Regions from separate parts of the Peribacillus sp. FSL K6-1552 genome, predicted to be linked through region 2. Evidence: riboswitches for the same ligand, from Rfam matches in the RefSeq annotation. Region 2 holds a riboswitch; the other holds the start of a gene.

Region 1 (6,930 bases), 1.1 Mb from region 2:
CCCTTCCGGCACCTCAAATGAGACATCTTCGACAACCGGTTTTTTATGATAAGCTATCGTTAAATTTTCTACCTTCAGAGCTGCCTGATACATTCTTTCTCCCCCTTATTTCAAAGCATTAACAATGGTATCTGTATTATGACGGACCATACCGATATATGTTCCTTCTTCAGTGCCTTTTTCCCCCATCGCATCCGAGAATAGTTCACCACCGATTTTCACTTTGTGACCTTGCTTTTCAGCTCCTTGAATAACCGCCTCAATAGCCTTCCTTGGCACGCTAGACTCTATGAATATTGCTTTAATTTTATTCTTCACAAGATAATTCCGCATATCAGTCACATCTTTTGACCCATATTCCGATAGCGTATTAATCCCCTGTAGCCCTCTTACTTCCAATCCATATGACTTGCCGTAATATCCAAATGCATCATGTGCCGTAACGAGCACTCGCTGATCTTCTGGTATTTTATTTATTTCACCCTGTACATATTTATCAAGTTCCTTTAACTGCAGAACATAAGCTTCATAATTTTTTAGATAACTTGCTTCATGGTCAGGATCATTGGCAATTAACTCTTTCTTTACCGCTTCCGCTGCAACCATCCAGAGCTTTACATCAAACCAAACATGCGGATCATGTTCCGTTGCACTTACTTTACGAAGTTGTTCCTCCTTGAAATCCTCCGTTACCGCAATCGTCGGTTTATCCTTACTCATCATTTCAAAGATATCCGTCATTTTCCCTTCAAGGTGCACGCCGTTATAAAAAATCATGTCAGCTGAATCCAGTGTCTTTACATCACCCTGTGTTGCCTTATAAAGATGGGGATCGACTCCCGGTCCCATTAAACTAGTGACCTCCACATGTTTACCGCCGATATTCTCAACCAAATCCCCAATCATCCCCGTTGTTGCGACGACATTTAACTTGCTATTGCCTTTACCTTGTTCAGTCGTATCATTTCCGCATCCCGCTAAAATGATCACAGCAGCAAGTACGCCACCAATAGTTTTTAGAAATCCCATCCATATTCCCTCCCTTTTTCATCTTTCTAAAAATGTTTACCAAGCGCAAAATTTAGCGCAAAATTTTTTTTCTGTTTATCACATTGTCGTAGATGCTAAAAAGTTTCCCGTACACAACTTATTTTATACTATACACAAATTCACTAAAAAAGTGCAACATTTTTATCTTTGACCACTATTCTTTATCATAGGATTTTGTCGAATGAAAATCATTTACACATTTTCAATTTGTAAAGTATACTTTACGTAAAGCTAGCTTTACATTTCTGAAAGGAGTTTAAGAATTTGAAAAATAACATTCGGGAACTACGCAAAGCGCATCAACTTACACAAGAAAAGCTGTCCGAACTTACAGGCGTGTCCCGACAGACGATTATTTCTATAGAAACAGGAAGATTCGACCCTTCCATCAAGCTTGCTTACAAGCTAGCGAAAGTGTTTCAACTGGCCATTGAAGATATATTTATATTTGAGGAGAAGTTGTGATGGAGGATTTTAACTGGGGGGCCTTTTTAGGAATCACGCTTGGGATTATTTGCGGACTGACTGGATTATGGTGGGGACGCCGTGCCGCCGCCAAGCAACGGGGATTAGATGAACGATTTGACCTCATCCGAACTAGAGCACGGGCATCCAGTTGGTTTTTCCCACTTATTGGGACGTGCTTTTTTTTCTTGTTATTGCTTTTTGGAGTGAAGCTCTCTGTTGCAGCTGTCCTTGGCATTCTATTGTTCATTCATCTGGGCTCATGGGCGATCTTCGTTCTTTATTATCAAGCGAAGTTATAAGCCGTCAACTTTCCATTCATTTTTCCGACTTCAAATATACTGCGAAGTAAGCTAATCCCATTTCGATACCGCATAGTACGATCAGACAGAGTAAAGTTTGGACCATCCTAATCTCCTCCTCTAAGACTTTTTTCAATCTTAAAGGATGAAACCCATACCAGAACAAGGCCCTGAATAAAGAAATCTTTAGTTCTCTTATTCTCGCCTCTTGCTCTGAAATGGGTTTCATACGATACAATAAAAAAAAAGAAAAAACGGTGATCCTATGACAAATATTAAAGAAATTGCTCAATATGCAGGTGTGTCCGTCTCCACAGTGTCTCGCGTAATGAATAATCATCCATATGTTAGTCCTGAAAAAAGAAAGAGTGTTTTACAGGCCATTGACCAATTAAACTATTCGAGAAATATCAACGCCATTCATCTTTCAAAAGGCAAAACGAATCTAATCGGCGTCATCATTCCCTTCACCAATCACCCCTATTACGGAGCAATCGTGCAAGGAATTACAAAACAAGCCAATGCTATCGGCTATCATATAGTCATCTTTCAAACACAATATGAAAGAGAAAAAGAAATTCAGGCATTGAATATGTTACAAATGAAGCAACTCGATGGCATTATCGTTTGTTCAAGAATTTCAGAAATGAAAGTCCTCTTGGAATATCAAAAATATGGACCAATTATCTTATGTGAAGATACAGCCCAGGCTGAATTATCGTCCATAAGCATTGATCACTATGCCGCTTTTTCCTCTGCACTTGAATACGTAGTTGCTAAAGGATATAAGAAAATTGGATACAGCCTCGGGCGAAAAAAGAGCAGAAACAGCTCCCTTCGTACAAAGGCGTTTAACGATATTATGAATAAGTATCATCTTTTAAATAAAAAAGAATGGCTGTTTGAAGGCAGTTATCACATCAAAGATGGTGAAAAATTGTTCCAAGATTGGAATTGTATGATAGATAAACCAGAGGCTATCATCATTACTAATGATGACACCGCTGTCGGATTCATTCTTACTGCCAACAAATTCGGAATGAAAGTACCAGAAGACGTGGCCATTCTAGGTTTTAATAATGATAGCCTCAGTGAGATGCTCGATATCACAACCGTTTCCTTACCGCTTGATTGGATTGGCAAAATGGCTGTTGATCTATTTGAAAATCCCGAAGTTATCAGACATGTAAAATTAGATTATACTCTAATGAAACGAAAAACTATTTGAATTATCATAATTATCAGAATAAATGATGTTTAAATGACAAACAATTAAACATCAAATTCAAGTGATACATTTAAAAACCAGGAAAAAATAACCTTGAAAAATAATCATTGCGCTATCTATAAGATTATTTTATAATTTTAATATAGTAAAGTTTACTCAATGACCTGCTGACATTGAAGTAATTGTATGAACTTTATACTGAAATCGTATAGGTTGACTAGAAGTTGACGCAACGATTTATATATTTAGTATAAGAAAATTGAATACTTCCTCATTTACCGATGAGTTAGAGGCTGCGGCTTATAAAAGTAGAACGGACGAGATTCAGGAAAATTGACGACTCCGTTTGAAAGGATAAGTTGCCGAAGTTTAGATATGTTCCTTGTATATCTAGGCTGGCGGTGTTACCGAATAGGAACACCACTGTCACGTTTTTTTAACGTGGGGAGCTATCTTCGGAAGGATAAACGGGTTTATTATAAACAGCCGTCGATCTTTTTCGACTGCTGTTTTTTTATATATCGTTCCCTTCCAATAAAAAGGAGTGTAACATCAATTGTCAAATTCACAAGCAACATCAAATCCCACTGAGTTGAAAAGGAGCCTGAAAGCACGTCACTTAATGATGATTTCATTAGGTGGAACGATTGGAACAGGTTTATTTTTAGCAAGTGGCGGTGCCATCCATACGGCTGGGCCTGGAGGTGCTTTGGCAGCATACGCAGCCATTGGCTTCATGGTTTATTACTTAATGACAAGTCTTGCAGAAATGGCAGCATTCATGCCAGTAGCCGGTTCGTTCCGTGTCTACGCATCCAAATTCGTCGACCCGTCTTTCGGCTTCGCGATTGGCTGGAACTATTGGTATAACTGGGCCATCACAATTGCAGCTGAACTGGCTGCCGTTGTCCTGATTATGAAGTTCTGGTTCCCGGACAGCTCGTCCATAATTTGGAGTGCCGTTGCGTTAATTATTATGTTTCTTTTTAACTATATGTCTGTTAAAGGATTTGGCGAAGCTGAATTCTGGTTTGCTTTAATCAAGATCGTGACCGTTATCATTTTCTTAATCACTGGATTTTTAATGATTTTCGGAATCCTTGGCGGAAATGACCCAATTGGTTTTTCTAATTTCACCATGGGAGAAGGTCCATTTAACGGAGGCTTCTTCACAATTCTAGGAGTATTCATGGCAGCAGGCTTCTCTTTCCAAGGAACAGAATTACTTGGAGTTACAGCCGGTGAAAGTGAGAATCCGGAGAAAAATATCCCTAAAGCGATCAAGTCCGTTTTTTGGCGCATCCTTTTATTCTATATCCTTGCGATTTTTGTAATTGGAATGATTATTCCGTTCACAGATGCACGTTTATTAAGCGAAGATGTTGCCGTCAGTCCATTTACACTTGTATTTGAACGCGCAGGTCTTGCGTTTGCGGCATCGGTCATGAACGCAGTTATATTGTCATCTGTGCTCTCTGCTGGTAACTCCGGCATGTATGCTTCAACTCGTATGCTATGGGATTTGGCCCGCGACGGAAAAGCTCCGAAATTCCTTGGCAAGCTCGATAAAAGAGGGGTACCAGTGAATGCTCTTATCGCGACTTCTTTAGTCGGTTGCCTTGCTTTCTTAGCTTCATTTTTTGGAGACGGTGTTGTTTATATCTGGTTATTAAATGCTTCAGGTATGGCTGGATTTGTCACATGGGTTGGAATTGCGATTGCTCACTATCGATTCCGCAAAGCCTATGTAGCTCAAGGTCTTGATTTGAATGCTTTACCATACCTTGCTAAAGGATTCCCAACTGGACCGATTTTCGCGCTCGTCTTATGTATTTTCATTATCATTGGACAAGGCTACCAAGCTTTCAGCAGCAGCGGGATTGATTGGAATTCGATGTTTGTTTCTTACATTGGCCTGATCTTTTTCTTCGTCCTATGGTTCGGCTATAAAATTAAGTATAAAACTAAAATCGTTCCACTTGAGGAATGTGATTTTAAAGTAAAATAAGCGTTTTAAAAGGACCTGATTTCTTCTTCAAGAGGAATCAGGTCCTTTTTTTATCATTTCCCACCGGAAGACTCCCTCTTCAAGCGTGTGAAGGGCGAGAGCCCAACGATAAGGGGGAGATGAATGGCGGTTTGGCATAAGCCAAAGTAATCTTTTGACAAACATACGTTCGGTGATTAATGATAACTATAAGGGGGTGAAACCAATGGTCGTAAACAAAGCTTATAAATTTCGAATCTATCCAACTAAAGAACAACTAGTTCTAATCAATAAAACGATCGGCTGCTCCCGTTTTGTCTATAACTTCTTTTTAGGCAAACAAAAGGAGAAAGATGCCTACTGGTATATTTGTGAAGAAATGAAGCAGAACGGCCAATTATCCTCTAATGAATGGAAAGGTTCTTTTCAGAATAAATACGCAACAATCAAAGAACTTCCAGCTTTAAAGAAAGAGTATTCTTTCCTGAAAGAAGTAGACAGTATTGCCTTACAGAAATCGGTGGAAAATTTAGCAGATTCCTATAGTCGATATTATAAAAAGCAAAACAAGTCACCACGCTTCAAATCGAAAAAGAATCCTATCCAGTCCTACACGACTAAACATACGAATGGAAATATCGGAATGATTGGAAACAAAATCAAATTGCCAAAACTCGGTCTAGTCCGTTTTGCTAAAAGCCGCGAAGTCGAAGGGCGGATCATCAAAAACCACGATGTTATTGGAATGGAAGACTTGCAAGTGTCGAATATGATGAAAAATCACAAACTAGCTAAAGCTATTAGTGAAGTATCTTGGTACCAATTCAAAAAAATGTTGGAATACAAAGCAAAATGGTATGGTAAACAAATCGTGACCGTATCTAAAACGTTTGCTTCTAGCCAATTGTGTTCTAGCTGCGGTTACCAAAATAAAGACGTTAAACATCTGAATCTTCGTGAATGGGATTGTCCTTTTTGTTCTACTCACCACGATCGAGATATTAACGCAGGACTCAATCTAATGAATGAAGCCATAAGGCTTCTAACCGTAGGAACTACGGGAATAGCCTAATTAAAAATTGGCCGATAGGCTAATGTTCTTAGGAATCCCCCACTTCAATCAGACCGTAAGGTCGATAAGTGGGGGGGAGTTCAATTCAAATGATAAACACGGCATTCAAACGGTCGCAGAGGTTTAACGGAAATTTCCTCAATCGGCAGTTGTTCATAATTGCCGATTAACAGTGTAGCAGACATTGTATCTAACCCTTCAGGTATGGAATAGGAAGCTTCATAGTCTTTGAAATTACATAACACCAGCAGCTTTTCTTCATCAAGTGTTCTCGTATAAGCAAATATTTGTTCATCATCAGGCCATAGTAGTTCGTAACGGCCATAAACGACGATTTCATGTCTTTTTCGTAATTGAATAAGCTTTTTATAAAAATGAAAGATGGAATTCGGATCGTTATAGGCTTTTTCTGCATTGATCTCCGGATAATTAGAATTTACGCCGATCCAAGGAGTTCCCGCTGTAAACCCCGCGTTTCTTGAGTCATTCCACTGAACAGGTGTCCTCGCATTATCTCGACTGCGCGCGTAAATGGCTTCCAGCATCCGCTCTTCTGTCCATCCACACGAATTCACAAGTTCCTCATAAGAATTCTGCGTTTCAATATCGCGGTATTCATCTATTCTTTCAAAGCAAACGTTGGTCATACCCAGTTCTTCGCCTTGATAAATATAGGGCGTTCCCTGAAGCATATGCAGACAAACAGCAAGCATTTTTGCGCTTTCTACCCGATACTTCCCATCATCTCCGAACCTTGAAACAATTCTCGGTTGATCATGGTTATTCCAGTATAAACTGTTCCAACCATCCTCCTCTAAACCAATCT
Region 2 (6,930 bases):
AATCCGCCCTCCGTTTCTACTCTATCGAATCCCAATTGGTCTTTATTTTTTTCTAGCACGTTTAAAACAGCTTCCGTATCTTCACTTTTTATGGAGAAAGAAAGGTTTGTTGTATCCTCTGCTGTCATACTTTGGATAATAATGTCAACGTTTATCCGGTTTTTTGCAAGTGTCATGAAAATTGTGGATAATGATCCTAGTGATCGGGGCAAACCATTCACTGTGACCCTTGTAATACTGTCTTCAAAAGCAATACCGCGTACAATTAAATTTTCTTCCATAGTTGCTTCCTCCTCAATGGTAGTTCCTGCTTCTTTCTCCATACTCGAACGGACTTCAAGCGGAATCTGGTGGTTTTTCGCATACTCAACAGCTCTTGGATGAAGGACACCCGCCCCTAGATTGGCAAGTTCTAGCATTTCATCGTAAGAAATAGATTGCAGTTTTCGAGCGTCTTTTATGTAACGTGGGTCTGTTGTAAATACACCCGTTACATCGGTATAAATATCGCATCGGTCCGCATTTAATGCTGCAGCAATAGCCACTGCAGTCGTATCGGAACCGCCCCGCCCTAGTGTCGTGATTTCTCCATTTGCATCATTCCCTTGGAAACCTGCAACGACCACAATTTTCTTTGCCTGAAGCTGAGCTTGAATTCTCGAAGCATCAATGTTTAAAATCCGAGCATTCCCATGAACGGCTTCTGTTTGCATGCCAGCCTGCCAGCCGGTGAAAGAAATAGCTTCACGCCCCGCTTCAATTAAAGCCATCGTTAACAGGGAAATCGTGACCTGCTCTCCAGTCGTCAATAACATATCCATTTCTCTCTTGCTTGGATTTTTGGAAATATCTTGAGCCATGTAAACTAATTCATCTGTTGTTTTCCCCATAGCTGAAACAACGACGACTACCTCATTCCCATTCTCTGCTTCCTCGATTACTCGATTTGCAACATTTTTGATTTTCTCGACACTACCGACGGATGTCCCGCCAAATTTTTGAACGATTAATGCCATCCTAATGCACCCTCTTTATCTTTTTTAGGCAATAAAAAAAGCAATGAGAAATATCTCATTGCTGTGATCACGTATTTAATACAGTAAACACAGTGAGATAGCTCTCCAGGGTATACCCCCTGACAATCCGCCATTTATTAAATGTCAGACCAGAAAAACAAGTAATGAGTCTTGTCTTCCTTCGGCGTTATCCCCTTTCAAAACCTTTCATCGAAGCTCATACTTCTTCAGGTTTTTACTATTGAATTCCGCACCTCTATCAGCACTTTTAAGTTGTCTAGTTGAAAATTCCTTCTTATCATAGCATAGAGAAATGTAGGTAGCAAGATTATTCTTGCAATTTTCTAACGATTCCTTCAGCTACCCCTTTTGGCATGCCTGCCTCTATAATTTGTTCTACCGATGCCTCTTTAATTTTTTTCAATGAACCAAAATGCCTTAACAATTGCTTTCTTCGTTTTTCTCCGACTCCAGGTATATCATCAAGCTGCGAGTGAACCGCATTTTTCCCGCGTAGCTGGCGATGAAACGTAATCGCAAACCTATGCACTTCGTCCTGAATTCTTTGCAACAGATAAAATTCCTGGCTACGCGAATCAAGCGGTACCAGTTCCAGCGGATTGCCAATCATCAATTGCGATGTTCTGTGCTTTTCATCCTTAATGAGACCAGAAAGCGGAATATCAAGACCCAGTTCATTTTCTAAAATATCTCGAACAGCCTCCACATGTCCCTTTCCACCATCAATAATGATTAAATCCGGAAGTGGCAGCCCTTCTTTTAAAACTCGTGAATATCTTCTGCGTACAACTTCACGCATCGATTCATAGTCATCGGGTCCCTGGACAGTTTTGATTTTATATTTGCGATACTCTCTTTTTTCCGGCTTACCGTCAATAAACACAACTAAAGCGGAAACCGGATCACTGCCCTGAATGTTCGAGTTATCAAAAGCCTCAATCCGATGCGGGGTATAGATGCCTAATTGCACCCCAAGATTTTCCACCGCATTGATCGTTCTTTCTTCATCTCGTTCAATCAAAGAAAACTTTTCCTGAAGGGCTATGGCGGCATTTTTATTCGCCAATTTAAGCATATCCTTTTTCGATCCCCGTTTTGGATGAATCGTCTTCACGCCAAGCAGCCCTTCAGCCATTTCCGCATCTACTGACTCTGGCAGCAAAATTTCCTTTGGTTTAAAGTGATTGGTAATCTCGTAAAACTGACCTAGGAATGTAAGAAGTTCCTGATCCGGTTCATCATACACTGGAAACAGGGAAACATCCCTTTCTATCAATTTCCCTTGTCGCACAAAAAATACCTGAACACACATCCAGCCTTTATCATAGGCATAGCCAAATACATCACGGTCGATAAAATCAGTCGTCATCATTTTTTGCTTCTCCATCGTGATATCAATGTGGGCAATTTTGTCACGGAACTCCTTTGCCCTTTCGAAATCAAGCTCTTCTGATGCCTCTAACATTTTTTCTGTCAGTTCTTTTTTTATCTCAGTATGGCCGCCGTTTAAAAATCGGTTGATATCATCCACCATTTTTTTATATTCCTGTTCCTCTACATCATACACACATGGAGCCAGGCACTGCCCGAGGTGGTAATAGAGACAAACGCGATCCGGTAGGGTATTACATTTTCTAAGAGGATAGATGCGGTCGAGTAATTTTTTCGTTTCATTGGCCGCAAAGGCATTCGGATACGGACCGAAATATTTACCTTTATCTTTTTTGACTTTTCTCGTAATGATTAGACGCGGATGCCGTTCAGCAGTCAACTTGATGAATGGATACGTCTTGTCATCCTTCAGCATGATATTATATTTTGGATCATGTTTTTTGATTAAGTTTAACTCTAAAATGAGAGCCTCAATATTTGACGAGGTAACGATGTATTCAAAATCGTCTATCTCATTAACGAGTCGTAACGTTTTCCCATCATGGGAACCGGTGAAATAAGAGCGCACACGGTTTTTTAATACTTTCGCTTTTCCTACATAAATGATCGTTCCCTGACGATCCTTCATTAAATAACAACCTGGTTGATCGGGAAGAAGGGCAAGTTTATTCTTTATTTGTTGGTTCATACATTCAGCCTCCTGTTCTCCCTTTTTACAATTAATTATATATCAAGATAGCGAAAAAAGCTTCAAGTCCGCAGACTTGAAGCTTTTTTTAGCTAACTTAATATTAAGCGTGTTTTGCAATAAGTTCAGCAAGAGCTTCTTTAGGTTGGAAACCAACAACTTTATCTACTACTTCACCGTCTTTTAGAACGATTAATGTCGGAATGCTCATTACGCCGAATTTTCCAGCTGTTTCTTGGTTTTCGTCTACATCCACTTTTACGATTTTAGCTGTGTCGCCAATTTCAGTATCAAGCTCTTGAAGAACAGGAGCAATCATTTTACAAGGTCCACACCATGGAGCCCAGAAGTCTACAAGAACGACACCTTCGCTAGTATCAGTTGTGAAAGTTTGGTCAGTTGCATTTACAATAGCCATATATATATCCTCCTCAAATTTACTCAAATAACTAAAGACAGTATACCATTGTTACTAGAATCGATGCTAATATTTTGCTTCAGTGGTAGGATGTCCAAAAACAGAGTAAATATACAGGTTTCTTAGCTCTTCCTGATAGCTTAATAATTAATTAAAATTACAACACAAAAAAAAACAAGGCATTTATCAGCTAACTGTCAAATGCCTTGTTCCTTACCTATATTGTTTATACTTTAAATGCTTTCTATTACGCGTTCACTTTTAACTTTTTGAATTCTTCTGTTAGTAATGGAATGACTTCAAAAAGATCTCCGACAATTCCATAATCAGCTACGTTAAAAATGTTAGCTTCTGGATCTTTATTGATGGCAACGATAACTTTAGAGTTGGACATACCAGCTAAATGCTGAATAGCTCCAGAAATTCCGCAGGCAATATATAGGTCCGGAGTAACAACTTTACCCGTTTGGCCGATTTGCAAAGAGTAATCGCAATAGTCTGCATCACATGCACCACGAGAAGCACCGACTGCACCGCCAAGAACTTGAGCAAGTTCCTTTAATGGTTCAAAACCGTCTTCACTTTTTACGCCACGTCCGCCGGCAATGACTACTTTTGCTTCTGAAAGGTCGACCCCTTCACTTGCTTTTCTCACAACATCTTTAATAATTGTACGCAAGTCTTTAATATCTACACTTAATGTAGAAACATCACCAGAACGGGACTCATCTTTCGCTAATGGTTCAATATTGTTTGGACGAACAGTTGCAAACACAATTCCAGCTGTGACAATTTTCTTTTCAAATGCCTTACCAGAATAAATCGGGCGGGTGAAAACGATATTTCCGCCTTCTTCTTCAATAGAAGTAACATCGGAGATCAAACCTAATTCAAGCTTGCCAGCTAGTTTTGGCGCTAGATCTTTTCCTAGTGCAGTATGACCGAAGAAAATGCCTTCTGGTTTTTCCTGCTCTATGACAGCAAGCAAGCTTTGCGCATAACCATCTGATGTATATTGTTTTAATTGATCATTTTCAACTGCAACAACTCGGTCTGCACCATACTGGATCAATTCATTCCCAAAATTTTGAACACTGTCACCAACTAAAACACCTACGATTTCTCCGCCATCTGCTGCAAGTTTAGCCGCACCGATTGCTTCAAATGATACATTTCTTAGTGAACCGTCGCGAACTTCGCCCAATACAAGAAACTTTCTAGCCATTTATAAAAACCTCCTGTGCTCTATTTTATCTTTTTGTTGTGTGTAGTATATTTTGAAAAGAACCGCTTCTATTAAATTACTTTTGCTTCACTGCGTAATAATTGAACAAGTTCGCTAACTTGATCGCTAATCTCGCCGTTCAGCACTTTTCCAGCCTCTTTTTTAGCAGGAAGGTAGATTTCAATTGTTTTTGTTTTTGCTTCAACATCTTCTACTTCCAAATCCAAGTCGTCCAATTCTAATTCTTCAAGTGGTTTTTTCTTCGCTTTCATGATTCCTGGCAAAGAAGGATAACGCGGTTCGTTTAATCCTTGTTGAGCTGTTACTAGCAATGGAAGAGAAGCTTCGATTGTTTCAGAATCTCCTTCAACGTCACGGATAACGCTTACATTTCCAGCAGCGATGTCCAATTTAGTGATTGTTGTAATATATGGAATTTCCAAAATCTCAGCAACGCGCGGACCTACTTGGCCGGAACCGCCGTCGATTGCTACGTTTCCAGCAATGATTAAATCAGCATTTTTACCTTTTAAGTATTCACCAATAATTTTGGCAGTCGTGAATTGATCGCCATTTTCTATGTCGTCTTCAATATTTATTAATACGGCTTTGTCAGCACCCATAGCAAGCGCAGTGCGCAATTGCTTTTCAGCTTCTTCAGTTCCAACGGAAATAACCGTTACTTCTCCACCTTGTGCATCACGAACTTGGATTGCTTCTTCTACAGCATACTCATCGTATGGGTTAATGATGAATTCTGCTCCATCCTCATTAATTTTCCCGTTAGAAAGTGTAATTTTTTCTTCTGTATCAAATGTTCTTTTCAGCAGCACATAAATGTTCACGATAATACCTCCCGAATAATTTGAGTTTTGAAGATTATGAATTTTTTAAACATACTACTTTGTATTCTTCAGATTTCATCAAAATCCTGCATAATGTATAAAAATAAGTTATTAATTCACTAGTTTTGACATGAAACACTACTATTTCCCTTTAAATATTGCTTCTCTTTTTTCGATAAAAGCACCAATTCCTTCTTTTGCATCAGCAGTATCGAAGGCTTGGCAGAATAGGACAGCTTCTCTTTCTACACCTTTATAGTAGGAATCATGCTTAGTATAATTTAATAGTTCAATAGTCGACTTTAATGCAAGAGGGCTTTTCTTAGCGATTTTAAAGGCTAATTCCTTCGCTTTCGGAATAAGTTCTTCATCTGTGAAGGCATGATTAGCTAATCCACATTGCACAGCTTGTACTCCTGTAATTGGCTCACTTGTAAATAGCATTTCAGCTGCCTTTGCCGTACCGACATAACGAGGTAACCGTTGTGTGCCAGCAAATCCAGGAATTAATCCAAGCTGTAGCTCAGGCAAACCTAGTTTTGCTCTTTCTGTTACTAAACGGATGTGACAGGCCATAGCCAGTTCCAATCCCCCGCCAAGCGCTGCTCCATGAATAGCTGCAATAACCGGTTTTGGAAAAGATTCAATTTTTTCAAATACAGATTGACCATTTTTGGTCAGTTTCTCGAAAGCTTTACCGTTTTCTACTTCTGTAAACTCTTTAATGTCTGCTCCAGCAGAGAAAAACCTACCTTCTCCATGAAGAAGGACAACCCGTACGTTCTCGTTCTCCCCAATTTGATCGAAGGCTTGTGACAGCTCTCTAATGATTACCGAAGACAATGCGTTTGCAGGTGCATGATTAATCGTTATAAAAGCAACATGATTCTCGATTGAAAGCTTAAGGTATTCCATATCTATCCCTCCCGGCATGCTAGTCAAACTTTTTTGAAAATTCAATATGTATCACTTCCCCATAAAACTGGAAAGCTGATTAATCGATTTTTTTGAGGATGACTAAGCCACCCTCTATTAAAATCGTTAACTTTTCAAGCTGCATCCACCCAGTAGAAGGCGGTGAACATCTTTTGCAAGGTCTGAGAGTGAATACTTTTGCTCATTCATCACCCAAGTTGTCACTGTTTCGTCAATCGTTCCAAAAATCATCTGCCTAGCAAGTAAATGATTTAAATCCGGCAGAAATTCGCCGTTCTCTTTTCCTTCTATAATGATCTGATCAATTAAATTTAAATATCCTCTTAACACATCATTAATTCTTAGGCGTAATTCTTTATTCGACTGTCTTAATTCCAACTGTGTGACGA

The links. A riboswitch is a leader RNA that binds a small molecule or an ion and turns the genes downstream of it on or off. The one in region 2 is predicted to bind lysine.
Region 1: linked by a shared signal. The riboswitch ahead of NST21_RS25940 (amino acid permease) and the one ahead of NST21_RS20630 (aspartate kinase) in region 2 are both predicted to bind lysine.

The regions. Positions count from the first base shown of each region.
Region 1 covers NZ_JBBOST010000001.1:5,380,072-5,387,001, forward strand. The annotation lists gene NST21_RS25915 (metal ABC transporter ATP-binding protein) at 1-93, opposite strand, end outside; gene NST21_RS25920 (metal ABC transporter solute-binding protein, Zn/Mn family) at 106-1,029, opposite strand; gene NST21_RS25925 (helix-turn-helix transcriptional regulator) at 1,315-1,515, shown strand; gene NST21_RS25930 (hypothetical protein) at 1,515-1,817, shown strand; gene NST21_RS25935 (LacI family DNA-binding transcriptional regulator) at 2,083-3,045, shown strand; lysine riboswitch at 3,325-3,505, shown strand; gene NST21_RS25940 (amino acid permease) at 3,602-5,053, shown strand; gene NST21_RS25945 (RNA-guided endonuclease TnpB family protein) at 5,259-6,104, shown strand; gene NST21_RS25950 (glycoside hydrolase family 13 protein) at 6,185-6,930, opposite strand, start outside.
Region 2 covers NZ_JBBOST010000001.1:4,282,587-4,289,516, forward strand. The annotation lists gene NST21_RS20630 (aspartate kinase) at 1-1,016, opposite strand, end outside; lysine riboswitch at 1,107-1,283, opposite strand; gene uvrC (excinuclease ABC subunit UvrC) at 1,345-3,117, opposite strand; gene trxA (thioredoxin) at 3,221-3,541, opposite strand; gene NST21_RS20645 (electron transfer flavoprotein subunit alpha/FixB family protein) at 3,783-4,760, opposite strand; gene NST21_RS20650 (electron transfer flavoprotein subunit beta/FixA family protein) at 4,832-5,605, opposite strand; gene NST21_RS20655 (enoyl-CoA hydratase) at 5,747-6,520, opposite strand; gene NST21_RS20660 (TetR/AcrR family transcriptional regulator) at 6,647-6,930, opposite strand, start outside.